3 regions of the Arthrobacter sp. SD76 genome follow, and region 3 is predicted to be linked to each of the others. Evidence: predicted binding sites of a transcription regulator. Region 3 holds the regulator's gene; each other region holds the start of a gene.
The links. Region 3 encodes HrcA, which represses chaperone genes, less so after heat shock. Its sites were predicted from a motif close to TTNGCACTCGNNNNNNNCGAGTGCNAA; they were not measured.
Positions count from the first base shown of each region.

Region 1: a site for HrcA is predicted at 4,026-4,052, ahead of groES (co-chaperone GroES). Genes of this name have one in related genera too.
Region 2: a site for HrcA is predicted at 3,278-3,304, ahead of ACPEE0_RS05795 (FmdB family zinc ribbon protein). Genes of this name have one in related genera too.

Region 1 covers NZ_JBNBLR010000001.1:1,130,868-1,141,060, reverse strand. Annotated here, with positions in the region: gene ACPEE0_RS05695 (ATP-dependent DNA ligase) at 1-449, opposite strand, end outside; gene ACPEE0_RS05690 (dihydrofolate reductase family protein) at 573-1,175, shown strand; gene ACPEE0_RS05685 (hypothetical protein) at 1,175-1,597, shown strand; gene ACPEE0_RS05680 (dihydrofolate reductase family protein) at 1,522-1,773, shown strand; gene groL (chaperonin GroEL) at 1,888-3,498, opposite strand; gene groES (co-chaperone GroES) at 3,576-3,869, opposite strand; gene ACPEE0_RS05665 (DMT family transporter) at 4,096-5,013, shown strand; gene ACPEE0_RS05660 (hypothetical protein) at 4,953-5,237, opposite strand; gene ACPEE0_RS05655 (class I SAM-dependent methyltransferase) at 5,386-6,627, shown strand; partial or broken gene ACPEE0_RS05650 (shikimate 5-dehydrogenase) at 6,654-7,450, opposite strand; gene ACPEE0_RS05645 (hypothetical protein) at 7,479-7,736, opposite strand; partial or broken gene ACPEE0_RS05640 (hypothetical protein) at 8,006-8,128, opposite strand; gene ACPEE0_RS05635 (glycoside hydrolase family 3 N-terminal domain-containing protein) at 8,143-9,057, opposite strand; partial or broken gene ACPEE0_RS05630 (glutamate--cysteine ligase) at 9,295-10,193, shown strand, end outside.
Region 2 covers NZ_JBNBLR010000001.1:1,159,187-1,169,379, reverse strand. Annotated here, with positions in the region: partial or broken gene ACPEE0_RS05815 (hypothetical protein) at 1-878, opposite strand, end outside; gene ACPEE0_RS05810 (GNAT family N-acetyltransferase) at 984-1,604, opposite strand; gene galU (UTP--glucose-1-phosphate uridylyltransferase GalU) at 1,610-2,515, opposite strand; gene ACPEE0_RS05800 (5-formyltetrahydrofolate cyclo-ligase) at 2,623-3,243, shown strand; gene ACPEE0_RS05795 (FmdB family zinc ribbon protein) at 3,360-3,635, shown strand; gene ACPEE0_RS05790 (RcpC/CpaB family pilus assembly protein) at 3,743-4,480, shown strand; gene ACPEE0_RS05785 (hypothetical protein) at 4,522-6,999, opposite strand; partial or broken gene ACPEE0_RS05780 (hypothetical protein) at 8,255-8,500, opposite strand; gene guaA (glutamine-hydrolyzing GMP synthase) at 8,843-10,193, opposite strand, start outside.
Region 3 covers NZ_JBNBLR010000001.1:1,890,355-1,899,789, forward strand. Annotated here, with positions in the region: gene lepA (translation elongation factor 4) at 1-1,516, shown strand, start outside; partial or broken gene hemW (radical SAM family heme chaperone HemW) at 1,553-2,781, shown strand; gene ACPEE0_RS09425 (DUF4870 domain-containing protein) at 2,833-3,252, opposite strand; gene ACPEE0_RS09430 (DUF3097 domain-containing protein) at 3,375-4,223, opposite strand; gene hrcA (heat-inducible transcriptional repressor HrcA) at 4,412-5,425, shown strand; partial or broken gene dnaJ (molecular chaperone DnaJ) at 5,507-6,634, shown strand; gene ACPEE0_RS09445 (16S rRNA (uracil(1498)-N(3))-methyltransferase) at 6,637-7,419, shown strand; partial or broken gene ACPEE0_RS09450 (GerMN domain-containing protein) at 7,406-8,319, opposite strand; partial or broken gene ACPEE0_RS09455 (PhoH family protein) at 8,658-9,435, shown strand, end outside.

The DNA of each region.
Region 1 (10,193 bases), 760 kb from region 3:
CGGACGGACTCCACCGGCCGCCCGCCGGCGCGGGCGACGGCGTCAGTCAGGACGCCTTCCAGGGCGCCGGTGCGCAACTCACCCAGGAGGACTCCGGCGATGAACGCCTGCTCCCGTTCGGTGGCGGTGGACAGAAGTGTGCGGAGGGTGGCGGCACGCTCCGCTGCGGACCCGGTGCCGGCCGTGCCGAGGAGGCGGTCCAGGGCGGCGTCGACGTCGGCGACCGTCAGGGTGGGTTCGTCGGCCGGGTCCCCCATGGCCGACCGCATCCCGCTCCAGCCCACTCCCACCCGTCCCTGCCGCGGTTTTGCGATGAGCAGGCCGACTGCAGTGGCAATCTCCCCGGGTTCAAGCCGGCGCAGCAGGCCGGCGAGTGCCTCGACCTTGGCGAGCCGGGAGCGTGTGGATGCGACAGCATCAGTGGTTTTCACGAGCTCGTCGAGCAGCATGGCACCAGTCTGCCATGGGCAGGCAGGGCGTCCGGCGGCTGTCCGCCGAGGCGCCGTCCCGGTTCCGGACAGGGTGCAGTCCCGGCTCTGGACAGGGTCCGGGCGGAGTTCCACAATGGGCGGGTGGGCATCATCGTCGCAAACCTGTTCATGACCCTCGACGGCGTCTACCAGGCTCCCGGCGGCCGCGAGGAGGACACCGAGGCCGGTTTCGCCTTCGGCGGCTGGCAGTTGCCGGTGTCCGATGACGAGTCTGAAGCGGACATCGAGGCCGGGATCGGCCGCATGGACGCCCTCCTGCTTGGCCGGAAGACCTACGACATCTTTGCCGCGTACTGGCCGCACCAGTCAGGCGACATCGGCGGCGCGCTGAACCGGGTGCCCAAATTCGTGGTCTCCGGATCGCTGACCGACCCCGGCTGGGCCGGCACCACCGTACTGCCGGACGCCGAGGCAGCGGGCAGGCTCCGCGAGGAGTACGGGGAAGTGCACATGTTCGGCAGCGGCGTCCTCATCCGTTCCCTGCTGCAGGCGGACGTGCTGGACCGACTCCGCATCTGGCTCTATCCGCTCACCCTCGGGCAGGGCAAGCGGCTCTTCGACGCCGGGACCATTCCCGCCACCTTCCGCCTCGCCGAACCGGCACGCTCCTTTCCGAAAGGGGCGGTGTCGCTGGTCTACGAGCGTGCGGGCGGAGTCGAGACCCAGGACATGCCGGGAACCTGATGGGAAGGGTTATCGCATCCATCACCACCTCAGTGGACGGCTTCATCACCGGTCCTGACGACGGGCCGCGCTACGGCCTGGGCAGGGGCGGCGAACGCCTGCACTACTGGGTGATGGGCGGCCCCTGGACCTACGACGGCGGGCACGAGTTTGCCATGCACGGGCCGGACAAGGAGTTCTACGACGAACTCGTGGCAGGCACCGGAGCGGGAATCGTTGGCAGGGGCATGAACGACGCCGCAGGCGCCTGGGCGGGACCAACCCCTTCCCGGGGCCGCTCGTCGTGCTCACGCACCGCCTGGCGGACCAACCTCCACCGGAGTCCGGGTTCACGTTCGTTGCGGGGCTGGACGAGGCACTGGAGCGGGCGGCCGCTGCGTCCGGAGGCAAGGACGTCTCTGTTGGCGGCGGCGCTGACGTGATCCGGCAGGCTCTGGCAGCCGGCCGGGTGGATGAGCTGGTGCTCTCCACCGCCCCGGTGCTCCTCGGCGCGGGAAAGCGGCTGTTCGACGGCTTCGACCGGGACGTCAATCTTGAGATCCTGCAGACCGTCAGCTCGCCATTCGCCACGCACGTGCGCTACGCGGTACGGAAATAGGCGACAAAAACCGGCCCAGCAGATGCCGGGCCGGTTTTTGTGTGCGCGGGCCAAGGGCCCACACGGGCGAGGGACCCAAGTCGAGCGAAGCGGGATTTGGGAGCCGGTGGGGATTTAGTGGCTGTGACCTGCGTGCTCGTCTTCCTCAGCGGCCTTCTCCACAACCAGGGTCTCGGTGGTGAGGACCAGGGCAGCGATGGAGGCTGCGTTGCGCAGGGCGGCGCGGGTGACCTTGACGGGGTCGATGACTCCGGCAGCGATCAGGTCCTCGTACTCGCCCGACTTGGCGTTGAAGCCGCTGTTGGTTTCGAGCTCGGCGACCTTGGAGGTGATGACGTAGCCGTCGAAGCCGGCGTTCTGGGCGATCCAGCGCAGCGGCTGCACCAGTGCGCGGCGGACGATGCCCACAGCAGCGGCGGCGTCGCCTTCCAGCGCCTTCACGGCGGGGTCCTCATCCAGTGCCTTGAGGGCGTGGATCAGGGCGGAACCGCCACCGGCCACGATGCCTTCTTCGAGGGCAGCGCGGGTGGAGGACACGGCATCTTCGATGCGGTGCTTCTTTTCCTTCAGCTCAACCTCGGTGGCAGCACCCACCTTGATGACGCCGATGCCGCCGGCCAGCTTGGCCAGGCGCTCCTGGAGCTTTTCACGGTCCCAGTCGGAGTCGGTGCGGGCCAGCTCGGCACGCAGCTGCGCAACGCGTGCGGACACGTCCTCGGCTGAACCTGCGCCGTCCACGATGGTGGTGTTGTCCTTGGTGACCGTGATGCGACGGGCAGTACCCAGCACCTCCAGGCCAACCGTGTCCAGGCTCAGGCCCAGCTCCGGGGAGACAACCTGTGCACCGGTGAGGGTGGCGATGTCCTGCAGCATGGCCTTGCGGCGGTCACCGAAGCCCGGAGCCTTGACGGCAACGACGTTCAGGGTGCCGCGGATGCGGTTGACGATCAGCGTGGACAGGGCCTCGCCGTCGACGTCCTCGGCGATGATGAACAGCGGCTTGGAAGCCTGCAGCGCCTTCTCCAGCAGCGGCAGGAAGTCCTGCAGCGAGGAGATCTTGCCCTGGTTAATCAGGATGAGGGCGTCCTCGAGGACGGCTTCCTGGCGGTCCGCGTCCGTGATGAAGTACGGGGACAGGTAACCCTTGTCGAACTGCATGCCCTCGGTCAGGACCAGTTCGGTCTGCGTGGTGGAGGATTCCTCGATGGTGATCACACCATCCTTGCCCACCTTGCCGAAGGCCTCAGCCAGGAGCTCGCCGATTTCTTCGCTCTGTGCCGAGATGGCGGCGACGCTGGCGACCTGGGTGCCCTCGACGGGGCGAGCGTTCTCCAGCAGGCGGGCGGCGACGGCTTCAACCGAAACCTCGATGCCGCGCTTGATCTGGCCGGGAGCAGCGCCGGCAGCTACGTTGCGCAGGCCTTCCTTGACCAGTGCCTGGGCCAGGACCGTTGCGGTGGTGGTGCCGTCGCCGGCAACGTCGTTGGTCTTGGTGGCGACTTCCTTGGCCAGCTGGGCACCAAGGTTCTCGTACGGGTCGTCCAGTTCCACTTCGCGGGCGATGGTGACGCCGTCGTTCGTGATGGTGGGCGCTCCCCACTTCTTGTCCAGGACAACGTTGCGGCCGCGGGGGCCGAGCGTTACCTTGACGGTGTTGGCGAGCTTATCGATGCCGGCTTCAAGAGACCGGCGGGCAGCGTCGTTAAACGCAAGCTGCTTTGCCATGGTTTTGTCCTTTCAAGACAGAACCCCGCGCAGCTGGCCAGCAGAAGGCATGACCAGCGGCACGGGGATCCGGGAAGTTACTTTACGACGATCGCCAGGACGTCGCGGGCGGACAGCACGAGGTACTCGGTGCCGCCGGTCTTGACTTCGGTTCCACCGTACTTGGAGTAGATCACGACGTCGCCCACGGCTACGTCGACCGGTACGCGGTTGCCGTCTTCGAAGCGGCCGGGGCCTACTGCAACAACTTCGCCTTCCTGCGGCTTCTCCTGTGCGGAGTCCGGGATCACCAGGCCGGAAGCCGTGGTCTGCTCGGCTTCGAGCGGGCGGACAACAATACGATCCTCAAGAGGCTTAATCGAGACCGACACTCGGACCTCTCCTTTTCGTCAGCAAATTCGTGGACTTGGAAAGCTTTCCGCCCTGGCTGGCAACCGTCGTCGCGGTGCCGGCAGCAGCCTGGCTGGCAGCTCTTCATGTATTAGCACCCTCCTAGGGAGAGTGCTAATGAAGACTCTATGTCCGGGTTAGCACTCGGTCAAGGCGAGTGCCAGCGTTTCGTCTTCAGCGGACACATCCGCCCTGTACATTGAAGCGGTGCGAGCCGCCGTGTACCTGATCCTTGCGAACCTGTTCTGGGCCGGAAACTTCGTCGTGGGGCAGTCGGCCATGAAGACGATGGACCCGCTCCAGCTGACGTTCTGGCGCTGGGTCCTGGCCGCCGCACCGCTGCTCCTCCTGGCGCACTTCGTGGACAGGCCGGACTGGAAAGGGGTGCTGCGCCGCTGGCCGGTCCTGCTGCTGCTGAGCGTGCTGGGGATGAGCGGCTACACCCTGCTGCTGTACAGCGCGCTGCAGCACACCTCGGCCCTGAACGCGTCCCTGGTCACCGCCGCCAACCCGGCACTGATCATGGTGCTGGCTGTCGTCTTCCTTCGCGACCGGCCCCGCCCGGTGAGCTGGCTGGGCATCGGCCTGGGCCTGGCGGGGGTCGTCCTGGTGCTCACCGGCGGTGACCTGCAGCGGTTGCTGACCTTCTCCATCAACACCGGGGAACTGCTGATCCTGGCTGCCATCACGGTCTGGGGCTTCTACACGATCATCGCCCGCAGGCTGTCCCTGCCGGCCATCACGTCCACCGCGGTGCAGGTTGCACTGGCCGCCGTGGTCCTCGCCCCCGTGGCCGCGGTGGCAGGCGCGGGGCTGCCGTCCACTCCCGCGGAAAGCTGGTCGCTGGCGTTCATCGCGGTGTTCCCGTCGCTGGGCTCCTACCTGCTGTGGAACCTGGCCCTGAAACGGACCACCGCCGCGAACGCGGGCAACTACCTGAACCTGATCGCCGTCTTCACCGCGGTCATCACGGTGCTGCTGGGCCAGCCCATCACCCTCGCGCAGGTAACGGGCGGCATCCTGGTGATATCAGGCGTACTGCTCACCAGCGCCGGGCAGCAGCCTCAGCGGCCCAGGTCCTCGAAATCCACTTCCTCGCCGCCGTCGGAATCCCGCGTCCCCTGATTCCTGCCCCGGTACAGCACCGCGGCAGCGCCGGCCGCGGCCAACAGCGAGGCGACCAGGAACACGATGCTTCCGGTCCGTGCCCCGGTATACAGCCCGCGGATATCTCGGGCCTCCTGGGTATCGTCCTCGATGTTGTTGCCGCCTACCGAGTAGACGGTGGCGTTGAACGAGTCCAGGAAAAAGATGATCACCAGCAGCGCCAGGCAAACAACGGCCACCACCGACGCCGCGATCAGCGCCGGGCGGGCGTACCTGCAGGACCCCGGTCCGTGGGCTGCTGTTCTCCGGACTGCTGGGGGCCTGCGCTGTCTTCCATGCTTTCAACCCTATCGGCATCCCGCAGGACGCTCCTCCACTAGGCTGGAACGCATGCCCAACGCTCCCCAGGACCAGATCGCGCCGCTGCTCACCCCGGAAGGCTGGGACCTGCTGGCCTCACTGGGTCCATACCGGGAGGACGCGTCGTTCGAGCTGAATTCCGCGCTGCGCAAGGCGGGGCACTCCCCCGAGCTGGTGTCCGCCGTCCTAACCCAGTCGCGGCTCCGCACCAGGGCCGAGGCCAAGTTCGGCGAGTTTGCCAGCCAGATGCTGTTCACCCAGGCCGGGCTGGAGCAGGCCACCCGCCTGAACGTTGCAGCCCGCCACGCGCAGCGGTTCGCCGAAGCGGGCGTCAGCCACGTGGCAGACCTGGGCTGCGGGCTCGGCGCTGATTCCCTTGCACTGGCGTCGCTTGACCTCACGGTCACCGCGGTGGAACAGGACGAGACAACTGCCGCCTGCGCCACCGTAAACCTCATCCCCTTCCCGAACGCCACCGTGGTCCACGCGGACGCCACCGCCGTCCCGCTGGACGGGATCGACGGCGTGTGGCTGGACCCCGCCCGCCGGGTCACCTCCACCTCCGGCACCACGCGCATCTGGGACCCCGAGGCCTTTTCGCCGCCGCTGTCCTTCGTGGAGTCCCTTGCGGAGTCGGGCATGGCCGTGGGCGTGAAGATGGGCCCGGGCATGCCGCATGAATCCGTGCCGCAGGGCTGCGAAGCCCAGTGGGTGTCCGTGAACGGGGACGTCACCGAGGTGGCGCTGTGGTTCAATGCCGTGCGCCGCGCCGACGTCCGCCGCTCAGCACTGGTGCTGGGGCCAAACGGAGCAGCCGAGCTGGCCAGCGCCGCGGATTTCGGTGCCGGACCGGCGGCACCGGTGGGTCCCGTGGCGGGCTACCTTTACGAACCGGACGGCGCCGTGATCCGGGCGGGCCTCGTGGCCGACGTCGCGCAGGAGCTCGGCGGCCACCTGGTGGACGAGCACATCGCGTACATCTGCGCCCCCGCACTGGCGGACACCCCGTTCGCGCGTGCCTACAAAGTGCTGGATGTCATGCCCTACAACGTCAAGGCGCTCAAGGCCTGGGTCAAGCAGGAAGGCATCACGGTGCTGGACATCAAGAAGCGCGGCACTGCCGTCACCCCGGAGGAACTGCGGAAGCAGCTGCTGCCCGGCGGCAGGAATGCCGGTAAGAAGGGCGCCGGAAAAACAGCCACCCTGGTCCTGACCCGCATCGGGGAGGACCGGGTGGCCATCGTGGTGGAGCCGGTGGCAACCGGCACCTGAGCCGGCCGGCTATCAAGCACTGCGGGCTACTGGGCCCGCATGAACTCCTCGGCGGCCCGCACTTGTTCCGGGGTGGGCCGCACGCCCGTATAGAGCACGAACTGTTCCAGCGCCTGGATGGTGGCCACCTCCGCCCCGGTGATCACCGGCTTGCCTGCGGCGCGGGCCGCCCGGATCAGCGGGGTTTCGGCGGGCAGCGCCACCACGTCGAAGACGATCCTGGCGCTGTCGATGGCTTCGGCGGGGAACGCCAGCGTTTCGGCGTCCGCCCCGCCGGCCATGCCAAGGGGGGTGACGTTGATGATCAGGTCCGCCGTGCCGCCGTCGAGCGCTGCCCGCCATTGGAAGCCGTACTGGCCGGCGAGCGCGCGCCCGGTGGCCTCGTTCCGCGCGATCACCGTGACGTCCTTGAAGCCGGCGTCCCGGAGTGCCGCCACGGTGGCCTTGGCCATGCCGCCGGCGCCCTGAACCAGGACGGAGTACTTTGTGGGCACGGAATTGCTGGCGAGCAGCTGCTCGATGGCGGTGTAGTCGGTGTTGTAGGCCTTGAGGTGGCCGTCCGTGTTCACGATGGTGTTCACCGAATCGATGGCCTTCGCGGAGGGGTCCATCTCGTCAACAAGGGCGATGACGTCCTCCTTGTACGGCATGGAGATGGCGCAGCCGCGGATGCCCAGCCCGCGGACCCGGCGATGGCCTGCTCCAGGTTGGTGGGGGCGAACGCCTTGTAGATCCAATTGAGCTCGAGCTGGTCATACAGGTGGTTGTGGAACCTGGTCCCGTTGTTGCTGGGACGGGCCGAGAGCGAGATGCAGAGAGTCATGTCTTTATTCAGAATGGGCACCTGACTATTAAACGCGCTCAGGCGGGGCAGCCGGTTCCGGCAGGGACATTCCCGACGGCGGCGGGCAGCTTTCCGGGTGCCGGCGCCTTCCTGCCAGCACGGCGGCGAGGGCGTCGAAGGCGGCGTCACTGCGGCCGTAGAGCGCCAGCCGGACCGGCGCCGGGGAGGCCTGCAGCGTCCACGGGGCGTCCAGCGCCACCTCGATGTCTCCGCCGGCGGGCTTCCCGCCGTACCCGATGAGGTTGACCAGCGGCCCGGTTCCCACGCTGAGTCCTGCCCGGGCGGCGGCGGCCTCGAACCGTTCCTTGTCCCCGGTCCTCCGCCGGCCACCCGGACAGCCCCCGGAACAAGCGGCCCGCCGCACGGACCGGACACCACTGTTACGGCCGAGGCCGAGACCCGGGCCGAAACCGGTGCAGCGCTGCCCGCCGGCGCGGCTGCGGGTGAACCCCGCCGGCCCTGCCAGGTCATCATGGTGGCCACGCGCCGGGCGGCCTCATCCAGCCGCTCCGCGGGAAGGGACCCGGACTTCACGGCCTCGACGATGGCGGCGTGGGCCTGTCCGACGTCGGCGGGCATCAGCAGCAGGTCGGCGCCGGCGGCCAGCGCCATCACGGCGGCTTTGCCGCCGGGATACTGTTTGGTCACCGCACCCATGTTCAGCGCGTCCGTCACCGCCACACCCTCGAAGCCCAGCCCCCGCAGGGCTGCGTAGGTGGGGCAGAGAGCGACGCCGGGACGCCCGGTTCCAGCGCCGGCACGGCAATGTGCCCGGTCATCACCATCGGGGTTCCGGCGGCGATGGCAGCCTGGAAGGGCTTCCAGTCCCGCGCGCGGAGCTCCTCCAGGCCGGCGGGCTGGACCGGCAGGCTCAGGTGCGAGTCCGCGGTCACGGATCCGTGCCCGGGGAAGTGCTTCACCGCGGGCAGGACTCCGGCGGCGAGCATGCCCTGCGAGAACGCCGTCCCGTGCACGGCGGCGGCCGCCGGGTCCGCGGACATGGACCTCGCCCCGATGGTGGGGTCCGTCGGCCCCATGGTCACATCCGTGTCCGGCGCGAAGTCAACGTTGAAGCCCAGCCCCGCCAGTTCCCCGGCCAGTCCCTGCCCAGCCTCGCGGGTCAGCCCTTCGCTGCCCGCGGCACCGTAGCTCATGGGTGCGGGCCACTCGGTCAAGGGAGGGCCGAGCCGCGCCACCAGGCCACCTTCCTGGTCTACCCCGATCATCCCGGGCCAGGGGTCGCCGTCGGCCGCTGTGGCCTGGGCCAGCCGCTGGTTGATGGCGCCCATGCGGGCCAGGTCCACCTTCCCCTGCGGGTCGCGGGGAACGTTGTCACCCATGATGATGGATCCGCCCAGGTGCAGCCGCTCAATGGTGCCGGCATGCGCCTCCGCATTGGTGCCCTGGAAGAACGGCATCAGTACCTGGCCGGCCTTTTCCTCAGGCGTCATGCCCGCCACAGCCGCGGCGGCGGCGTCCTGGTCGCGCTGTTCCGGGCCCCAGCCCAGGGGCCGGGAACCGGGGTCGGGTGCGGGGGACGCCGTGGCGGGCGCCGTCGTCGGACCCGCTGGCGCCGACGGTGACACGGTGGCGGACGGTGCCGAGGTGGAAGGTGCCGACGACGGTACAGGGCCGGGTGCGGCGGTGCAGGAGGCCAGTGCTACGACAGAAACTGCGGCTAAGAGTGGGAGGATTTTGTGTGGACTGTCACGCAGGCGTTGAAACGGGGACATCATTACTAGGCTACCCCTGAGCTATAGACTTGAAACACCCGTTCGCCTGCCGTGAGCGGCGCCCGCCCGCACCGGACAGTAAGGACACGCGTGAAGATTGACTTCGCTTCATCGAGGCAGTCAACCCTCGGTGTCGAATGGGAACTCGCGCTGGTGGACGGCAAAACCGGTGAGCTCGCATCCGTCGCCAATGAGGTGCTGCGCGGTGTGGTGGACCGCCATCCGGAACTGAACGAGGACGACGAGCACCCGCACATCAAGCAGGAACTGCTGCTGAACACGGTGGAACTCGTCACCGGAATCTGCGAGACGGCCGCCGAGGCGAAAGAGGACCTGAGCCGGTCCCTTGCCGCCGTCCGGGAGATCACCGACCCATGGGCGTGGAACTGTTCTGCGCCGGCAGCCACCCGTTCAGCCCGCCGCAGCTGCAGCCGGTGACCGACAAGGCCCGCTACGCCAAGCTGATCGACCGCACCCAGTGGTGGGGCCGGCAAATGGTGATTTACGGCGTGCATGTGCACGTGGGGCTGGACCGGCGGAGCAAAGTCCTGCCGGTGCTGGACGGGCTGGTCAACTACTTCCCGCACTTCCAGGCACTGTCCGCGTCCAGCCCGTTCTGGGGCGGCGAGGACACCGGGTATGCGTCCCAGCGTGCCCTGATGTTCCAGCAGCTGCCCACGGCGGGCCTGCCGTTCCAGTTCCCGTCCTGGGAGGAATACGAGTCGTACGTCCAGGACATGTTCACCACGGGCGTGATCGACACCCTCTCCGAGATCCGCTGGGATATCCGGCCCGTGCCGAACCTGGGCACCATCGAAATGCGCATCTGCGACGGCCTGGCAACCCTGGAGGAAGTGGGCGCCATCGCCGCGCTCACCCAGTGCCTGGTGGACGAGTTTCCACCATTCTGGACAACGGCGGCAGCATTCCCACCATGCCGCCGTGGCATGTCCAGGAGAACAAGTGGCGGGCCGCCCGCTACGGCATGG
Region 2 (10,193 bases), 730 kb from region 3:
GAGGTTGCTCAGCGCGCTCTGTGCCTTGCTGAGCTGCTGGGCTTCCGCAGCCGGTGCGGCCGCGGGCGCCCCTGCTGCACCCTGCTTCAGCGAGGGCTTGCCCACTGCTTTCGGGGCAGCCGGCAGCTCAAGCGGCTCAGGCTCGGGGCGTTCGGCCTTGGCGGCGTCAACGTAGACAGGCTTGGGAACCTCTACAGGCTCCCAAGGGGTGCCGGCGGGAGTTCCCTGCGCCGCCGCTGCTGCGCTCGGATCGCCCGCGGCCACCGCCACGGCCAGGGCTGCCTCGCGAAGTTCCTGGGCTGTCAGCTGCTGGACTTTCGGCTGGTGGGCCTCGGCGTCAAAGAGCGGGCTTTCCCGTCGGGCGGGGGCGGATTCCGGCTTCGGCGGAATCCGCTCGGACACCTGCTTAACCGGCGGTGCACTCATGGCCGAGCGAAAGGCCGCGTCCACCTTGGCCTTGCGGTCGCGGACGGCCAGCCAGCGCAGGATGGCGACGGACACCGCCGTCAGGGCCGCGCAGGCCGGCGGCAGGAAGGGCGAGCCGAGGCCAAAGGGCAGCAGAAGTGCGGAAACCAGCGCCGTCATTAAGACAGGAGTCCGGCAAGCGCCAGTGCGGTACGTCCGTAACGGATCCGGAGGCGGCCTGCGGGGGCCGGGCCGGCAGACATTGCGGAGGGTCCGGCGCTCTTCCTGGCTTCCATGGGCTTCTCCTGCTGGGCGGCGACGTTCAGTAGCAGACCGGCTGGCTGATCCGGTTTTTCCTCGGCTGGGCCGTCCGACCGAAAATCGCCGGCGGGCTGGAACTGGTGCCGGCGGTTCCGGAGGACGTAGGGGGCAACCCACACAATCCAGAGCACGACGGCAACCACAAGGATCACTGAGCTGCTAAGGGGGAAGTCCACACTCAAAACCGTATGAGCATCACGCCTCCTGCCGCCGCATTAGCCGCGGTGTGTCGCAGCCCGGACAGCAAATGAGTGGATTTATGACGGCCTGGCGGCAAGCCAGCGCGTCAGCAGGCCTTCCGGAACCTCTTCCGACGTGAGGGCGAACGACCGGTGGTCCGCCCATTCTCCGTTGATGTGCAGGTAACGGGGCCGGTAGCCCTCGTCCCGGAAGCCCAGCTTCTCCACCACCCGCAGGCTCGGCCCGTTTTCAGGCCGGATGTTGATTTCCATCCGGTGCAGCCCGAGGGTCTGGAAGCAATGGTCCGTCACCAGGGCCACCGCAGTGGGGGCGATCCCCCGCCCTGCCCTGGCCTGGTCCACCCAATACCCCAACGTGGCCATCATGGCCGAACCCCACACGATCGAGGAGACCGTCAACTGGCCGATGATCGGCGGATTCCGCAGGCCCGCAGTGCGCTCCGTGATGACGAAGGGCAGGGCGGTAGCCTGCGCAGCCTGCGCGTTCAGCGAACGGACCATCTGCCGGTAGTCGGGAAGCCCTCCGCGAGGGTCCGGGTTGGACGCCTCCCACGGCGCAAGCCACTCGCTGTTGCGGGACCTGACCTCCGTCCACTCCTTTTTGTCCCGGTACCGGATGGGCCGCAGGACAAGGTCACCGCACTCCAGGGTTACGGGCCAGATGGGGCCGAATCGCACGGCCGCTACTTGGACAGGCCGCTGGTGAACCCTGGCAGCCACTCCCGAAGGCCCGGGCCGAGGTCCTCGCTGTCGATGGCCAGCTGGACGCATGCCTTGAGGTAGCTGAGCTTGTCGCCGGTATCGTAGCGGCGTCCCCGGAACACGACGCCATAAACGCCGTAGCCTTCGCCTTCCCCCGTGGCGAGCTCCTGCAGGGCGTCCGTCAGCTGGATCTCGCCGCCGCGGCCGGGGGCGGTGCGCTCCAGGACCTCGAAGACGGCCGGGTGCAGCACGTAGCGGCCGATGATGGCCAGGTTTGACGGTGCTTCATCCGCGGACGGCTTCTCCACCAGGCCGTTGACGCGCACGTACCCTTCGCCGTCGATCTCCTGGATGTCCGCGCAGCCGTAGGCGCTGATCTGGGACGGTTCCACCTCGATGAGGGCGACCACTGACCCGCCGGTCTTGGCCTGGACATCGATCATGGTGCTGAGCAGTTCGTCGCGGGCATCAATGAGGTCGTCTCCCAGCAGCACGGCGAAAGCTTCATCGCCCACATGCTGCTTGGCCCGGAGGACGGCGTGGCCCAGCCCGTAGGGGTCGCCCTGGCGCACGTAGTGGATGTCCCCGAGGTTGCTGGCCGCCTGGATGGATTCCAGCTTCTCGGTGTCCCCCTTGTCCGCGAGCATGGACTCCAGCGCCGGGACCCGGTCAAAGTGGTCCTCAAGAGCCCGCTTGTTCCGTCCCGTGATCATCAGGAGATCGTTTAGGCCCACCTGCACGGCCTCCTCCACCACATACTGGATGGCAGGCTTGTCCACCACGGGCAGCATTTCCTTGGGCATAGCCTTGGTGGCAGGAAGGAACCTGGTGCCCAGTCCGGCAGCGGGGATGACGGCTTTGCGAACTCTCGGGTTACTGGTACTCACCGGACTAATCTAACGTCAGCGTCAAGCATTCAGTAATCAACGGACCGGCGGGAAGCCGCCCGGAACCGGCCCATCAACCGCCACAACGCGGGTAACAAGGAGACACAATGGCCCAGCAGCAAGCCACCGTGAAGGACGACATCCGGACTGCCCACCGCCGGCGGCGGGCCGCCCTGACCCCTGCCGAACTGGAAGCCGCCGGCGCCGCCCTGGCGATGCACGGTGCGGCCTGGGCCGAATCCATGTCCGGTGGAAGGCAGGCCACGTTCTGCGTGTATCTCGGTACCGGCGTGGAGCCGCCCACGCTGCCCCTCATCGCGGCCCTCCACGGCAACGGCCACAAAGTCCTGCTCCCCGTCTGCGAGCCGGGCCGCGAGCTGAGCTGGGTTTTCTGGAGTCCGGACAGCCCGCTTGAACGCAGCAGGTTCGCACCCATCATGGAACCGGCAGGGACCCGCCATGGACCCGATGTCGCGGGGGAAGCCACCGCACTGTTCATCCCGGCCACCGCCGTGGATCTCGACGGCAACAGGGTGGGCCAGGGTGGCGGCTACTACGACAAGTTCCTGGGCCACCTCGCCACCGCCGGGAAGGAAATTCCGCTGGCCGCTGTTATCTACGACGATGAACTTCTCCCGGCGGGCCGGATTCCTGCCGAGGAGTTCGACCGTCCCGTTCCCGCCGTCCTTGTTCCCTCCGGGCTAAGGCCGCTGGGCAAGATCGCCTAGGGTCAGGCGGGGTGGCCGCAGCGGGATGATAGAATTAGCACTCAGGCCCTGCGACTGCTAATGGATTACCAGGTGGCAGCACGGGACCTCTCGTTTGCCCAAGAGGAGGAGCACCAGTGCCAACATATGCTTACGCCTGCAAGGATTGCGGCCACGCCTTCGACATCGTCCAGTCGTTCTCGGACAGCCCACTGACGTCGTGCCCTGAATGCCAGGGCGCGCTGCGCAAGAAGTTCAACAGCGTGGGTGTCGTGTTCAAGGGTTCCGGCTTCTACCGGACCGATTCCCGGGACTCCAAGGGCAGCACCGTCTCCGCAGCGCCGGCGTCCTCCACGCCCGCTCCGGCGGCGCCTTCCGCTCCCGCTCCGGCAGCTGCGGCCGCCGCCAGCTGATTTCCGGCGTTCGCCGTTACGACGGCGGCCCTGCAGCCGATGGGACGTTGTCCACATAGGCGCGGGGCCGCTGTCTTTTGCATATCCGGGGCGCTTAGCGTGGCGGCATGCCTGCTCATTCCTTCCGTGCCCGCCGGGAAGCTTCCGGATTCTTTCGACGTCCCCGCCCTCCGGTTCCCGCCGGCCGTTCGGCAGCGGCACGTCCCGGTGCCAGGCTCGGCGCCTGGCTGATCCGAAACAGGCGGCTTGCCGTTGCCCTGTTGCTGTGCGCGGCGGCGGCACTCACCGTCCACCAGCTCACGCCGGCACCGGTCCACACCGTCACAGCGCTTGCAGCCGCCCGGGACCTTCCTGCCGGGTCTGCCCTCGGAGCCACAGACATATCCCCCATCCAGGTTCCGCCCGGCATGCTCGCACACGGGGTCCTGCGCGAACCCGGCGAAGCGTCAGGCAGGCAGCTCGCGGCCCCGCTGCGCAAAGGCCAGCTGCTGGCGGACGCCCAGCTGCTGGGGCCCGGCCTCCTCACGGGCAGTCCCGCCGGCTCGGCTGCTGTGCCCCTTCGGATGGCGGACCCCTCGTCCGTCCAGCTGGTCTCCCCCGGGCAGCTGGTCAACGTGGTGCTGACGGCGGCGAACGGATTCGACCAGCACGCTCCGTCCGAAGTCCTGGCCACGGCGGTGCCCGTGCTGTGGACCTCCGCAACCGGCGGCCAGGGCGGGCAATGGCTTGGCACGCAGGAGACTGACGGCCTGATCGTCGTAGCCGCCACTCCGGAACAGGCGGCCCGGCTGGCCGGGGCATCCACGCAGGGCAAACTGTTCTTTGTCCTGGTGGGGACGCCGTGACCAGCTGCCTTCCTCAGGCGGCGCCGGTGCCCGCCAGGATGTCAGCCCCAGTGCGGCGGCTTCTGTTCCTTAAGCCATGCATCATGGTCGTCCTCGCGGTCGCCCCACGCCCGCGGATCATCCTCGGCGGCCCGGGCGGGAAGGATGCCCTCCGCCGGTTTCTGGCCTGCACGCGTGGCAGGAGCAGGCGCTTCCGCCGCCTCGCCACCGTCCGTGGGCCGCGCTTCGCTGTTGGTGCTGTTGGTCTTTTCGTCGCTGCCCACCTGGGCCGCCTCCTTGCTGTCCTGCCGGTCCGCGGCGGGTACTGCCTGCTGACCGGCCCGGGCTCCGGCGATGCCGGCCCGGCGTCCGGAGGCCGGGCCCGGGAAATGCGTAACGTTCGATGCCGGGGCGGAGTCCGCGGCGGCGTCGATATCATTCAGCGCCTGATCGACGTCGTCGTCAAGGAATCCGGGGGAAGCCACCCGTCCCGGAAGGACAACCTTTTCCAGTCCGAGGTACTTGGCGATCCGGTCTGCGCAGGCAGACGGGTCGGTGAAAACCTCGATGGTCCACAGCGGCATGTACCGCCACCCGAGGCGCTCAAGCAGCTGGGGACGCAGCCTGCTCCGTTCCCGGACGCTCATCGTCCGGTACTGTTCAGTGCCGTCGGATTCGATAGCCACAGGCCACGGAAGATCGGCGTCGTCCTGGCCCATGGTGTTCAGTGGATCGGCGGCGGCCACGACGTCGATGGCACCGTCGTACTGGTGCCACACCCGTGCCCCGCGCGCCCGCAGCCGGTCGCCCAGGTCGGCGACGAGCGGGTCGGCGCCGAGCGCCTGTTCGCTGGCGGCAGCGCGGGACGCCGGCGTACCGAGATCCGTGTTGCCCGAAATTTCCCGGTCCAGAAGGGCATACAGGTCCACTGCCCCGTGCGTCAGCCGCGTGTGGTCCAGGTCCTCGGGCCGGAAGCACGTCAGCACGTGCATCGAGCGCCGGGCGCGGGTCATGGCGAGGGCGGACTTTTCCCGCCCGCCTTCTGCCGAAAGCGGCCCGAAGCTGTGCAGGGCGCGCCCATGCGGGGTGCGGCCGAAGCCCGGCGAGAAAATGACATGGTCGCGTACCAGGCCCTGGGCCCGTTCCAGGTCCACCACCCGGAACGATTCCGGGCCCGCACCGAAGAACCCGGCGAGTCCGGGATGGTTGGGCAGCTGGAGCCTGATGGCCTCCCCGATCCGGGCAGCGTGACGCAGGCTTGCCGTGACCACGGCAAGGGAGGTGCGCGGGCGGAGGCGGGCGTGTTCGAAGACAAGTTCCACCACCCGGTTGACCTCGGCCACCACGGATTCAACGCCTTCGTGGTCGGCGCTGGGCAGCCCGGTTCCATCCGGCAGGTACTCCACCAGCAGGGACCGGTCCAGCCCCGTGGCCGACTGGCCTTCCGGCAGGCGTTGGAGCCCGCCGTCGTAAAAGTTCTTGCTCAGTTGCAGGACCAGGTCTTCGTCCACGGCGCGGTAGACGAAGTTCAGCCGCCACACCGGCAGCACGGCGGACAGGGCGGTGAAGGCACTCTCCACCCGCTGGTGTGCCGACTCACCGGGCGCCAGCCGCTCCACCCCCACGGTGAAGGTGCGCGGGCTGGCGATGCGGGCGTCACCGAAGGCAATGACCTGCCGCGCCCGCGCGATGGAGGGCAGTACTGCCTGCAGCGAGGTGGCTTCGGCGTCGAGGACGACCACGGCGTCGAAGTGCTGCTCCGCGGGCAGCAGCCCGGTCATCAGGTAGGGGCTCACGGACCACACCGGCACCAGGGTCCCGATCAGGTCCGGGGCCTGGGCGGTCAGCGCCGGCAGGGACACACGGCCGTCCTTGAGCAGGCTGCGGAGGAGGTCGGCCTGGCGCGGCTGGTCAGCGATCGCGGCGCGCCAGCGTTCGGCAAGGTCCCAGCGGAGCCGGGCCGCGCCGCTGGCGATGTGCGCGTTGTCCGCGAGCCGGTACTCGGCTTCGAGCTGCCGCAGGGCGTCGCCGTCGGACATTGCCAGATAGTCGTCGCCGCTGATCATCGCCTCAAGCGCCGACTGCCACCAGGCGAGTTCCAGCTCGGCGGCCACGGAGGCGGCGGGTACTTCCCGCTCGGCCAGGTCCGCCAGAAGCTCCCCCAGCCCGTGCTCGCGCATGTTCTCCACCAGCAGCGTCCGTTCCGGCAGGGTCTTCAGCGTGTCCGTATCCGCCACCAGCCGCTCAAGGCGCTCCATGAGCTCCTCGTACCGGACGGTGGAGAGCGCGCCGCCCGCCGCGGTATGCCTCAGGGCCTCGCCCAGCTGGGTGAGCTCACGGTCCAGTTCCCGGTACATGGCGTTCATCTCGGCAAGCCCGGACGGAACAGCAGGGTGCCGCTGGGTGGTGGCGTAGCCGGCCCACAAGGCCCGCTGTTCCTGGACCAGTACCAGCGAGCTGTGCAGGTCGGCGATGTGGACGCCGGGCCGGACGTATTCCTTGGCCACCCTGCGCAGCCGGGACCGCTGCATGGAGGTCATCTCGATGCCGCGTTCCCGCCGCCAGGAGGAAGGGGCGGTGGCGGAAATGAGGTCGGTGACCGGCCGGTCGAAGATGTCCGGGTGAACTGTCCAGGCTGCCGCGCACAGCCACCAGCAGTTCCAGCTGCTCGCCCCATTCGGCGAAGGATGCACCGAGGCGGATCTCCGCGTGCTCGGCCACGGCGTTCATGCGCTCCCGCAGGGCAGGCAGGCTCTTCGCCACGGAGCGGACCAGTTCCTGGGCTTCCTCGGTTTCCTTCCGGGTGAGGAGCCGCGCGCCGTGCCAGGGGCTGGTGGTGGCGGCCTTGCTGAAGCTGCCCAGCTCGGCCGCACGGCGGAGCCTTCCGGCCAGTTCATCGCGGTCGCGGATGCTGTCCAGGACGCTCCGCTTGAGCCGCACGGTGGTGGCCGGAGCGGGGTGGATGGAGGTCAGTTCCGCCAGCGACTGCATGGCCTGGTAGGGCGAGCATCCCCACCGCTGCCGGACGTTGTGCAGCGAGGCCACGTGGTCCATCAGCGCGTGGCGGTGTTCGGTCAGGGTGGTGTAGAGGTTGCCGAGCTGCGGTTCCAGCGACTTCTCGTTGCGGACGATGGCCCGGACCAGCTGGCCTTTGAGCTGCTGGGCCGTCACGTTCCCGGAGAGCTGGAACAGGATGGATTCAAGGCCCAGGGACTCCAGCTGGCCGGACACCTCGTTGAGGCTGGCGCGGCGGTCCCCCACCACCAGGACGGTCTTGCCGGCATCCACCAGGGCGCCGATGGTGTTGATGGCCGTCTGCGTCTGTCCGGTGCCGGGCGGGCTGCTGACCACCAGGGAATCGCCGGCGCGCGCAGCATCGATGACGTACTGCTGGTCCGTGTCCGCATCCAGCAGGAGCAGTTCGTCCTTGGGGTGCCGGCTGTCCAGCGGCGGGAAACGGGACGGATCCGGCTCCTCCACGTCCACCACTTCTCCCCCGGCCGCGGTAGCCAGGGCAGAGACGATGGGATTGGAATCGTTGATCCAGGGGTCGTCCAGGTTTCCGGACAGGTCAGCGAAGGTGGACACCAACAGGTTGTGCTGGGCCTCGGCGCCATGGATGGGCCGGATCAGGGTGCCCAGCCGGTCCAGTACAGGCTGCGGGTCGAAGCGGGCGGTGCTGTAGGCCAGCCGGGTGACGGCATTGACGTCGAACACAATGCCGTGGATGTTTTTCAGGTGCCGGACCAGCGCCGGGTTGATGTGCGCCTGCTCGGTCAGCTGAAGCTCGTAGTCGTCTTCGCCAGGCCGCACGGTCAGGGAAATCGCGGTGAGCATGACTGGCGCAGAGATGCGCTGCGGCTTGCCCCCGACGGCGGATGTCCACACCACGGTGCCGGCCGAGAGGTAGCCGGCGTCGATCCCGCGGTCGTTAGCGAGCTCGAAGATCTTGGAGCGGATGTTGCGCGAGGCCCGTGCCGCCACGAGGTACTGCTGCCGGTCCCGGATCAGGGTGGAGAGGCGCGTGCGGCGCCCGGCCATGAGCTGGGCAAGGCCGGACGGATGCGCGTGGGTCAGGTCGATGGAGCCTTCAGGGGTCTTGGTGAAGCGCAGCATCGTGTCTGCACCCGTGACGGGTTTGAGCCCGGACAGCCATTTGCGAAGCTCTTCCGAGCCTTCCGGGTGGCCTTGACCAACTGACACTACTGCCTTCTTTTCTGCGCTTGCGCGTGACGCCCTGGACCATACCGGCATACGTTCGAGCGTAGCCGCTCCGGCGCCGGACTCGAGAGACCGCAACACTGGAGAGCCCGAATTTGCGGAGATTTGATCCGGAAACAGGAGTGGCCGGCCTCCGTTGACGGAGGCCGGCCACTCAGGATGCTATTCCCACTCGATGGTTCCTGGCGGCTTGCTGGTGACGTCCAGCACCACGCGGTTAACGCCGTCCACCTCGTTGGTGATCCGGTTGGAAATCCTGGCCAGGAGGTCGTACGGAAGCCGCGACCAGTCGGCGGTCATGGCGTCCTCGGACGAGACCGGGCGGAGCACGATGGGGTGGCCGTAGGTGCGGCCGTCACCCATGACGCCCACGCTGCGGACATCGGCCAGCAGCACCACGGGCATCTGCCATACGTCGTTGTCCAGCCCGGCGGCGGTCAGCTCGGCGCGGGCGATGGCGTCGGCCTTGCGCAGCAGGTCCAGGCGTTCCCTGGTGACTTCGCCGACGATCCGGATGCCCAGGCCGGGCCCGGGGAACGGCTGGCGGCCCACGATCTCCTGCGGCAGCCCCAGCTGGGCGCCGACGGCGCGGACCTCGTCCTTGAACAGTGCACGCAGCGGTTCGACGAGTTCGAACTGCAGGTCCTCGGGGAGCCCGCCCACGTTGTGGTGGCTCTTGATGTTCGCTGCGCCTTCGCCGCCGCCGGATTCGACGACGTCCGGGTACAGGGTGCCCTGGACCAGGAACTTGATCTTCTCGCCGTGCGCGGCGGCCTCGGCGATGATGGCCAGCTCGGCCTCTTCGAAAGCACGGATGAACTCGCGGCCAATGATCTTGCGCTTGGTCTCGGGATCGCTGACGCCGGCGAGGGCGGACAGGAAGCGCTCCTGCTCGTTGGCGACGTAGAGCTTCACGCCGGTGGCCGCCACAAAGTCCCGCTCCACCTGTTCGGCTTCGCCTTCACGCAGCAGGCCGTGGTCCACGAAGACACAGGTAAGCTGGTCGCCCACCGCGCGCTGGACCAGGGCAGCGGCGACGGCTGAGTCCACGCCGCCGGAGAGGCCGCAGATCACGCGTGCGTCCCCCACCTGCTGGCGGATGCGCTCCACCTGCTCTTCCAGGATGTTGCCGGTGGTCCAGTTGGGCTCGATCTTGGCGCAGTTGAACAGGAAGTTCTCCAGCACCTGCTGGCCGTAGGCGGAGTGCTTGACTTCGGGGTGCCACTGCACGCCGAAGAGGCCCTTTTCCTCGTTGGCGAAGGCAGCCACTTCGGCGCCCGCCGTCGTCGCCAGGACCTCGAAGCCCTCCGGGGCCCGGTGGACGGAGTCGCCGTGGCTCATCCAGGTCTTCTGGTGCTGGGGCATGCCCTCCAGGACGGAGCGCCCTTCGCCCAGGATGGTGGTTTCCGTGGAGCCGTACTCCCGCAGCCCGGTCTTGTCCACCTTGCCGCCCAGGGCGTTCGCCATGGCCTGGAAGCCGTAGCAAATGCCGAAGACCGGAACACCGGCCTCG
Region 3 (9,435 bases):
CCTGCTGGTGGACGCCGCGCAGGGCATCGAGGCGCAGACCCTCGCCAACCTGTACCTGGCGATGGAAAACGACCTCACCATCATTCCGGTGCTCAACAAGATCGACCTTCCGGCGGCGCAGCCGGAGAAGTACGCGGCGGAACTGGCGAACCTCATCGGCGGCGATCCGGAGGACGTCCTGCTGGTTTCGGGCAAGACCGGCGTGGGCGTGGAGGCCCTGCTGGACAAGATCGTCACCGACCTCCCGGCGCCCGTGGGTGACGCCAACGCCCCAGCCCGCGCCATGATCTTCGACTCCGTCTACGACACGTACCGCGGCGTGGTCACCTACGTGCGGGTGGTGGACGGCATGCTGCATCCGCGCGAACGCATCCAGATGATGTCCACCAAGGCCTCGCACGAACTCCTGGAGATCGGCGTCAGCTCACCCGAACCCACGCCTTCCAAGGGCCTCGGCGTCGGTGAGGTGGGCTACCTCATCACCGGTGTGAAGGACGTCCGCCAGTCCAAGGTCGGTGACACTGTCACCAACCTGGCCAAACCGGCGTCGGAATCCCTCAGCGGCTACGCGGATCCCAAGCCCATGGTGTTCTCCGGCCTCTACCCGCTGGACGGAACCGATTATCCGGTGCTCCGCGATGCCCTGGACAAGCTCAAGCTCAACGACGCCGCACTGGTCTACGAGCCGGAAACCTCCGCCGCCCTGGGCTTCGGCTTCCGCGTGGGCTTCCTTGGCCTGCTGCACCTCGAGATCGTCCGGGAACGCCTGGAGCGTGAATTCAACCTGGACCTCATTTCCACGGCACCGAACGTGGTGTACGAGGTGACCCTTGAGGACAAGTCCGTCCTGACCGTCACCAACCCCAGCGAGTTCCCGGCGGGCAAGATCCGGGAAGTCCGGGAGCCCATGGTGTCTGCCACCATCCTTGCCCCGAACGAGTTCGTCGGGGCAATCATGGAGCTCTGCCAGGGCCGCCGCGGTCAGATGAAGGGCATGGACTACCTCTCCGAGGACCGCGTGGAACTGCGGTACTGGATCCCGCTGGCCGAGATCGTCTTCGACTTCTTCGACATCCTCAAGTCCAAGACCCGCGGCTACGCGTCGCTGGACTGGAAGGCCGACGGCGAGCAGGTGGCCGACCTGGTCAAGGTGGACATCCTGCTCCAGGGCGAACAGGTGGACGCCTTCAGTGCCATCACGCACAAGGACAAGGCTTATGCGTACGGCGTGATGATGACCGGCAAGCTGCGTGAGCTCATTCCGAGGCAGCAGTTCGAGGTGCCCATCCAGGCGGCCATCGGATCCCGGATCATCGCCCGCGAAAGCATCCGCGCGATCCGCAAGGACGTCCTCGCCAAGTGCTACGGCGGTGACATCTCGCGTAAGCGCAAGCTGCTGGAAAAGCAGAAGGAAGGCAAGAAGCGCATGAAGATGGTGGGCCGCGTGGAGGTTCCGCAGGAGGCCTTCATCGCCGCGCTGACCACCGACGAGTCCAAGGACAAGGCCAAGAAGTAGTGATGACAGTGGCCGCATCCATCCAGCGCCGCAGCGATGCCTAGCGTTCTTCCTTTGGGCGACCCCGCGCCGCCGGACGGCCTGCTGCCCGCACAGTCGGCCCAGGGCGCGGGCAACCGTGCCTTCGGGCTGTATGTCCACATTCCCTTCTGCGCCGTGCGCTGCGGGTACTGCGACTTCAACACCTACACCGCCACCGAGCTCGGCGGCGGTGCGTCGCAGGACGCCTATGCCGGCACGGCCGCTTCCGAGGTGGCGTTTGCCGCCCGGGTGCTCGCCGGATCCGGGGTTCCGGCGCGGAAGCTCAGCACCGTTTTCTTCGGCGGCGGGACGCCCACCCTTCTTCCCGCAGACGATCTCGCCCTGATCCTTCGGGCGGCAGTCGACGAGTGGGGCATCGAGGACGGGGCGGAGGTCACCACCGAAGCCAATCCGGACTCCGTCACTCCCGAGTCCCTCGCTGTGCTCAAGGCAGCGGGTTTCACCCGGGTTTCCTTTGGCATGCAGTCCGCGGTTCCGCACGTCCTGAAGGTCCTGGACCGGACGCATACCCCGAGCAGGGTTCCGCAGGTGGTGCAGTGGGCCCGGGAGGCCGGACTGGCCGTCAGCCTGGACCTGATCTACGGCACGCCGGGCGAATCCCTGGACGACTGGCGGTACTCCCTGGAGACTGCCCTGTCTTACGAGCCCGACCACATCAGCGCCTACGCGCTGATCGTGGAGGACGGCACCAAGCTCGCCGCGCAGATGCGCCGCGGGGAGGTTCCGGGTATCGACGACGACGACCACGCCGACAAGTACGAGCTCGCCGACCAGCTGATCTCTGCGGCCGGGCTGGGCTGGTACGAGGTCAGCAACTGGGCCCGCACCCCGGAACAGGCGTGCCGCCACAACCTCGCCTACTGGCGGGGGACGACTGGTGGGGGATCGGACCGGGTGCGCACTCCCACGTGGGCGGCGTCCGGTGGTGGAACGTCAAGCATCCCACCGCCTACGCCGGCCGCCTTGCCCAGGGAGCCTCACCGGCTGCCGGGCGGGAAACCCTGGACGGGGAAACCCGGACTGTTGAACGCATCATGCTGGAGGCGCGCCTCCAGGCAGGCCTCGAAGTGGCCACCCTGAGCGCTGTTGGACGCCATGAGGTGGCGGGGCTGATCGCCGACGGCCTGGTGGACCCGGCCGCGGCATTCCGCGGGAGGCTGGTCCTCACCCTGAAGGGGCGCCTGCTCGCCGACGCGGTGGTCCGCCGGATCCTCCCGGACTGACAGCTGGCGGGGCCCCGGCGCGAGCTTGCGAGTGCTGGGAGCCGGTGGGGACTACTTGATCCAGCGCAGGTTGTACTGGTACCGGTGCGGCTGGCCCTTGTTCACATGGATGCCGGCCGCCACCGAGAAGCACGTCAGGGCGATCCAGATCAGCGTGGCGATGACGGCGAAGATGTTGCCGATCACGGGGATGAACACCAGGATGTTCGCCACCACGGCCGCGATGGTGGGCGGCAGGCTGAAGTTCAGCGCTTCCTTGGATTCCTGCGCCGTAAACGGACCGCGGTCGCGGAAGATCAGGAAGATCAGGAGCGCAGGGACACAGCCGAGGATCCCGCCGAAGTGCGCCAGCGTGGCCCACTGCCGGTCCTCGCCTGCCGTCAGGGGCAGCGCGTTCGCCGGGACGCCATGATATTCGGAGCGGCCTGCGCCGCCCTGGCTGTCCCTGTGATCACGGGTGTTTTCTGCCACAGTCTGTTTCCTTCGAGAGTGCAAATAGTGCCAAATGCCGGTATTGCCTTGCTGCGGCCGCGAACAGCGCCGCAGGACCCGCAGTACCAAGAATACTGGCTATCCGGGACGTGGCTCCCCAATCAGGGCACCGTGAGGAAGTCGATCACTTCCTCAACCCGGCCCAGCAGCGACGCCTCAAGGTCAGCGTAGCTGCGGACGGCGCCCAGCAGCTTCTGCCACCCCAGCCCGATGTCCTCCTTTGTGGCGTGCGGCCATCCGAAGGCCGCCAGCACGCCGGTCTTCCAGTCCTGGCCGCGGGGCACTACCGGCCACTGCTCGATTCCCAGCACAGCGGGCCTGATGGCCTGCCACACATCCACGTACGGGTGGCCCACGATCAGCACATTCCCTGCAGCCCCGGGCGACGCCATCACGGCGTCGGCGATGCGGGACTCCTTCGAGTCCGGCACCAGGTGGTCCACGAGCACGCCGAGCCGCCGTCCCGGGCCGGGCCGGAAATCCGCCACCGCCCCGGCGAGGTCGTCAATGCCGTGCAGCGGCTCGACGACGATGCCCTCCACCCGTAGGTCGTCGCCCCAGACCTTTTCCACCAGTTCGGCGTCGTGCTTGCCCTCCACCCAGATCCGGCTGGCTTTGGCCACCTGGGCCCGCTGGCCGGTGACCTTGACCGAGCCCGACGCCGTCCTGCCGGCACCGCTGCCGGCGGCGGCGCGTGGTGCCGGCGGCATCAGCCGGATGGCCCGGCCCTCCAGGAGGAAACCGAATCCGAGCCGGAACGTCCGCGACTTTCCCCGCCGGTCCTCCAGCGCCACCACGTGCATGCCGCCGGACTTTTCCACCCGGGTCACGGCGCCGACCCACCCGGACTGGACGTCCTCAAGGACCATGCCGCGTTCAACGGGGATTTCGGGCAGTTGGGTGCGGACGGGGCCGGACATCTCCCGGGGCCCCCAGTTCTGGTAATCCATGGATCGACTCCGCCTAGCGCTAGATCAGTGCCGCCGGAATTTCGCCCGGAGCGGTACCAATGCTAACAACGGGCCAAGGCATAATAGACTGTTAGCACTTGGGCATGTCGAGTGCTAACCCCTGATGGTTTGCCCTGATGTTGTTGCACGGGGCGGCGCTGCCGCCCGACCCTGGATGGAGGTGGAGTGTGAGCGAGCCACGCAGACTGGAAGTGCTGCGGGCAATCGTGGAGGACTACGTCCACTCCCGCGAGCCCGTTGGTTCGAAGGCGTTGGTGGAGAGGCATCATCTCGGCGTATCCAGTGCAACAATCCGCAACGACATGGCAGCGCTTGAAGACGAAGGGCTCATCACCGCTCCGCACACCAGTGCAGGCAGGATACCCACGGACAAGGGTTACCGCCTGTTCGTTGACCAGATCTCGGCCGTGAAGCCCCTTTCCCAGGCTGAACGGCGCGCCATCCAGTCGCTGCTGGAAGGTGCCGACGACCTCGATGATGTCCTGGACCGCACCGTCCGCCTGCTGTCCCAGCTGACCAACCAGGTGGCGGTGGTCCAGTATCCCCACCTGAGCCGCGCCCTGATCCGGCACATCGAATTCGTCCTGCTGGCACCGCGGAAAGTGCTGGTGGTCCTGATCGCCAACAGCGGCAAGGTGGAACAGCGGGTCATCGACGTCGGCCAGGACCTCGGCGACGACGCCCTCGCCGCGCTCCGGACCCAGTTCCTCGGTTCCCTTGCCGGGACCCCGCTGGGCCAGCTGGGGCAGTCCCTGCCCGGCGTCGTCTCCGCTGTCAGCCCGGCACAGCGGCCGGCCGCCCAGGCGCTGGCCCACGGGCTGGAACTCCTGGCACACAGCAGCCGCGAGGAGCGCATGGTCATGGCGGGCACCGCCAACCTTGCCCGGTCCAACGTGGATTTCCCGCTCAGCATCGGACCTGTGCTGGAAGCCCTGGAGGAACAGGTGGTGATGCTGCGCCTGCTGAGCGAAATGGCGCAGGACCACCGTGGCGTGGCAGTCAGCATCGGGCGGGAGAACCCCTATGACGGCCTTGCCGAAGCCTCCGTGGTGGCTACCGGCTACGGTCCGGACAGCGCGGCAAAAATAGGCGTGCTGGGTCCCACCCGCATGGACTATCCCACCACCATGGCCGCCGTCAGGGCTGTTGCCCGCTACCTGTCCCGGATCCTGGGGCCCTGAGCGGGGTGCCGGCTGCCGTGGCAGCCGGTCCGCGGAAGGACACCCCACTGCATGCAGTACAACAAGGAAGAGATACGAACTTTGAGCAGCCACTACGACGTCCTTGGAGTCTCGCCGGAGGCCACCGGAGAAGAAATCAAGAAGGCCTACCGCAAGCTGGCCCGCACCCTGCACCCGGACGTCAACCCGGGCGAGGAGGCTGCTGACCGCTTCAAGGCAGTAACCCACGCGTACGAAGTCCTCTCGGACCCCCAGAAGCGGCGCGTCTACGACACCACCGGCAACGAGAATGGCACGGACAATGGGTTCGGCGGCGGCAGCTACGCCGGCCAGGGCTTCGCTTTCCAGGACATCTTCGACACCTTTTCGGTGCCGGCGGCTCCGCCGGCCCGGCCTCCCGGGTGCGCCGTGGGCAGGACGCCCTTATCAGCGTCCGGATCGACCTCCGCGACGCCGTCTTCGGCGTCAACAAGAAACTCGAGGTGGACACGGCCGTCACCTGCCCCACCTGCGAAGGCTCCTGCTGCCAGCCCGGCTCGCATCCGGAGCGCTGCGACATCTGCGGCGGCAGCGGCCAGGTCCAGCGGGCGGTCCGCTCCATCCTCGGCCAGGTCATGACGGCTGCCCCCTGCGGCAGCTGCGAAGGATTCGGCACCGTCATTAAAGGATCCCTGCAACGAGTGCAGCGGCCAGGGCCGCATCCGCAGCCGCCGTTCACTGACCATCAAGGTTCCTGCCGGCGTCGCCACCGGAACCCGTATCCAGCTGTCCGGGCAGGGCGAGGCGGGACCCGCCGGCGGACCTTCCGGCGACCTCTACGTGGAGATCCGGGTCAACAACGACCCCACCTACGTCCGGGACGGGGACGACCTCCACGCCACACTGAACATTCCCATGACGGCGGCCGCCCTTGGCACCGAGGTGAACCTGGAGACCTTCGACGGGACCCAGGAGATCGACGTCAAGCCCGGTACACAGTCCGGTGAGATCATCACCCTGCGCGGCTTGGGCGTCACCCACCTGCGCGGGTACGGCCGCGGGGACCTCAAAGTGCACCTGCAGGTGGAGACTCCCGCCAAGCTCGATGCCGCCCAGGAAGACCTGCTGCGGCAGTTGGCCAAGCTCCGGGGCGAGCAGATCACCGAGGGAAAGCTGGCTGCCAGCGGCGGCATGTTCGCCAAGCTTCGGGACCGCCTCGGTAACCTGTAGCGGTGAGCAACCCAGTCTTCTTCACCGCCGCCGGGTCCCTCGACGGAATGGCCCCCGGTGGCCTCTTCGTACTGGAAGGGGCCGAGGCCAGGCACGCCGTTGCCGTCAAGCGCCTTGAAGCGGGTGAGCCGGTCGATATCGTCGACGGCGCCGGCACCAGGATGACCGGGCGGGTCGCCGGTGCTGCCCCGGCGGCACTGGAAGTGGAGTGCACGTCCGTAGCCGTCGAACCGCTGCCGGACGTCCGGCTGGTGCTCGTCCAGGCCCTGGCCAAGGGCGACCGGGACGAACTGGCCATCGAAACGGCCACCGAGCTGGGGATCGACGCCGTGGTCCCGTGGCAGTCCGAACGTTCCATCGTGCGGTGGAAGGGTGACCGCGCAGCGAAAGCCCACGCCAAATGGCAGTCGGTGGTCACCGCCGCCGCCAAGCAGGCACGCCGGTCCTGGGTGCCTGAGGTCCGCCCTGCCGTCGACACTGCGGGGCTGTCCGCAGCCGTCGAGGCCGCGGACCTGGCAGTAATCCTGCACGAGGACGCCGTCCGCCCGTTGCGCAGCGTCCTTGAGGGCTGGCAGGCCGGTGGCGGGGGTGCGGAACCCCGCGAGGTGCTCCTGATCGTCGGACCCGAGGGCGGCATCAGCCCCCGCGAAGTCACCAGGCTCTGCGACAAGGGCGCCGTGACGGCGCTGCTGGGGCACCATGTCCTGCGGTCGTCCACGGCCGGGCCCGCCGCCGTCGTGCTGGCCAGCGACATCCTGGGCCGCTGGGCGGCTACCGCACCTTGAAGGCCCTGGTGTCCTCAAACTGGTCCGGACCGCCGCCGGTTCCGGCCTGCGCCGCCCGCAGCTCGTAGTCACCCGCGGGCATGGTCAGGGCCAGGGTGAAACCCCCGCCTGGCCCTGTTCCGGCGAGGCCGTGGTCTCCCCGGTGAGGAAGGGCTCGGTGCTGCCGTCGGCTCCGGACCGCAGGATCTGCCAGCGGAGCTTTCCGCCGGCGGTTGTGCTTCGTCCGGTGATCTTGACGCTGCCCCCGGGCACCTCCACATTTTCCTGCGGATCTATGATCCAGACGGGCGCCACCAGGCCCGTGCTCCGGGTCATGAGTGCGCCGAGCTGGATGTGGTCGAACGCCATGTAGTCCGTGTGCCCGTCCACCAGGATCCGCACCCGGATCTGCTGCCCGGAATCGATCAGGCCTGAGCTGGCTGCGGCGGCGGTTGCCGTGTACACCAGCTGCTGGATGGCCCGGGCCGCCATGTCCGCATCGAGGTTGCTGTTGAAGGCGTCCTCGGAGACGTCCACGGTGATGACGTCCTTGCCCGAAATGGAGGTGGCGAGCTTGTCCGGGTTCTGCCAGGGCGTGAAAAAGTCGGGGTCGAACGGCTTGTCCGACATCATGGAGCGCAGGGCGCGCGTGACCGGATTTTCCTGGTCCGGGACATCACGGAATTCCCGGTACAGGAAAACGTCGCTGCCGCTGCGCCCAATCCAGTAGACCGGCGCCTTGTTGGAGGACTGGGTGGTTTCCAGCGGCGCACTCGTGGGCGGTGCCTGCGCTGTGCCGGTGGCGATGGGATTGGTGGCCAACGTGCCGGTCGGCGCGGGCCCGGCCTCGGCGATGCAGCCTGTCAGGGCCGGGACAGCTGCCAGGACGCTGGCCAGCAAGAGACCGCGCACGCGGCCCATGGCACGGCCGGCCCTCAGGGGCGCAGCGGTTTCCGGCACGTTCGTCCTGTCCTTTCCTGGCATGGAGGGCCGATCCCCGGGCGGCCTGGGCTTCCAGCTGAAGCTGGATTTCCAGCATGGCACACACCTCCGGGCGTTGCCTCCGCCGGCCCGCCCGCCGGCCGAACTGCAACGGGAACGATATGAGGCCGATATGAAGTTGATACCTAATGACGGAATGCGGTCATCGTTCCCTTCGGGCAGCGGCTTCCCGTATCCGGCGCCGGCGGCTGCTGGCGTAATATGGAAAGACATTCTGAACCGACCTCGAGGGGACCACAGGCCAGCGGGCCATCACTATGACTGAATCAGCGAACGGAAAGCGCCGGTCCGCCGGAGAGGGCAGCAACGGGGAGTTCCCCCATTCGCTGCCAGGCATCCGGACCGAGGTGGTCCTTTTCGACAACTCCGATCAGATGGTCCAGTCGCTTGGCAGCCACGATGAGGCGCTGCGGTACATCGAGGAGCAGTTCCCGGACGTTAACTTCCACGTCCGCGGCAACGAGCTCTCCATCAGCGGACCCACCCACGACGTGCCACGGATCATGCGGTTGCTCCACGAGGTCCGCGGACTCGTGGCACGCGGCACGGTCATCAGCCCCACGGTTCTGCAGCAGCTGGTGGCCCTGCTGCGCACCCAGTCACTGCAGAACCCCGTGGACGTGCTGACCCACGACATCCTCTCCAGCCGGGGCCGGACAATACGCCCGAAAACCCTGAACCAGAAGAACTACGTCGACGCCATCGACGACAACACTGTGATCTTCGGTATCGGGCCCGCCGGCACGGGCAAGACCTACCTGGCCATGGCCAAGGCGGTCCAGGCGCTGCAGCAAAAAGAGGTCAACCGCATCATCCTGACGCGTCCGGCAGTGGAAGCCGGGGAGCGCCTCGGCTTCCTGCCCGGAACCCTCAGCGACAAGATCGATCCGTACCTGCGGCCGCTCTATGACGCCCTGCACGACATGATGGACCCGAATCCATCCCGCGGCTCATGGCGGCCGGAACCATCGAAGTGGCGCCCCTCGCCTACATGCGCGGGCGCACCCTCAACGACGCCTTCATCATCCTCGACGA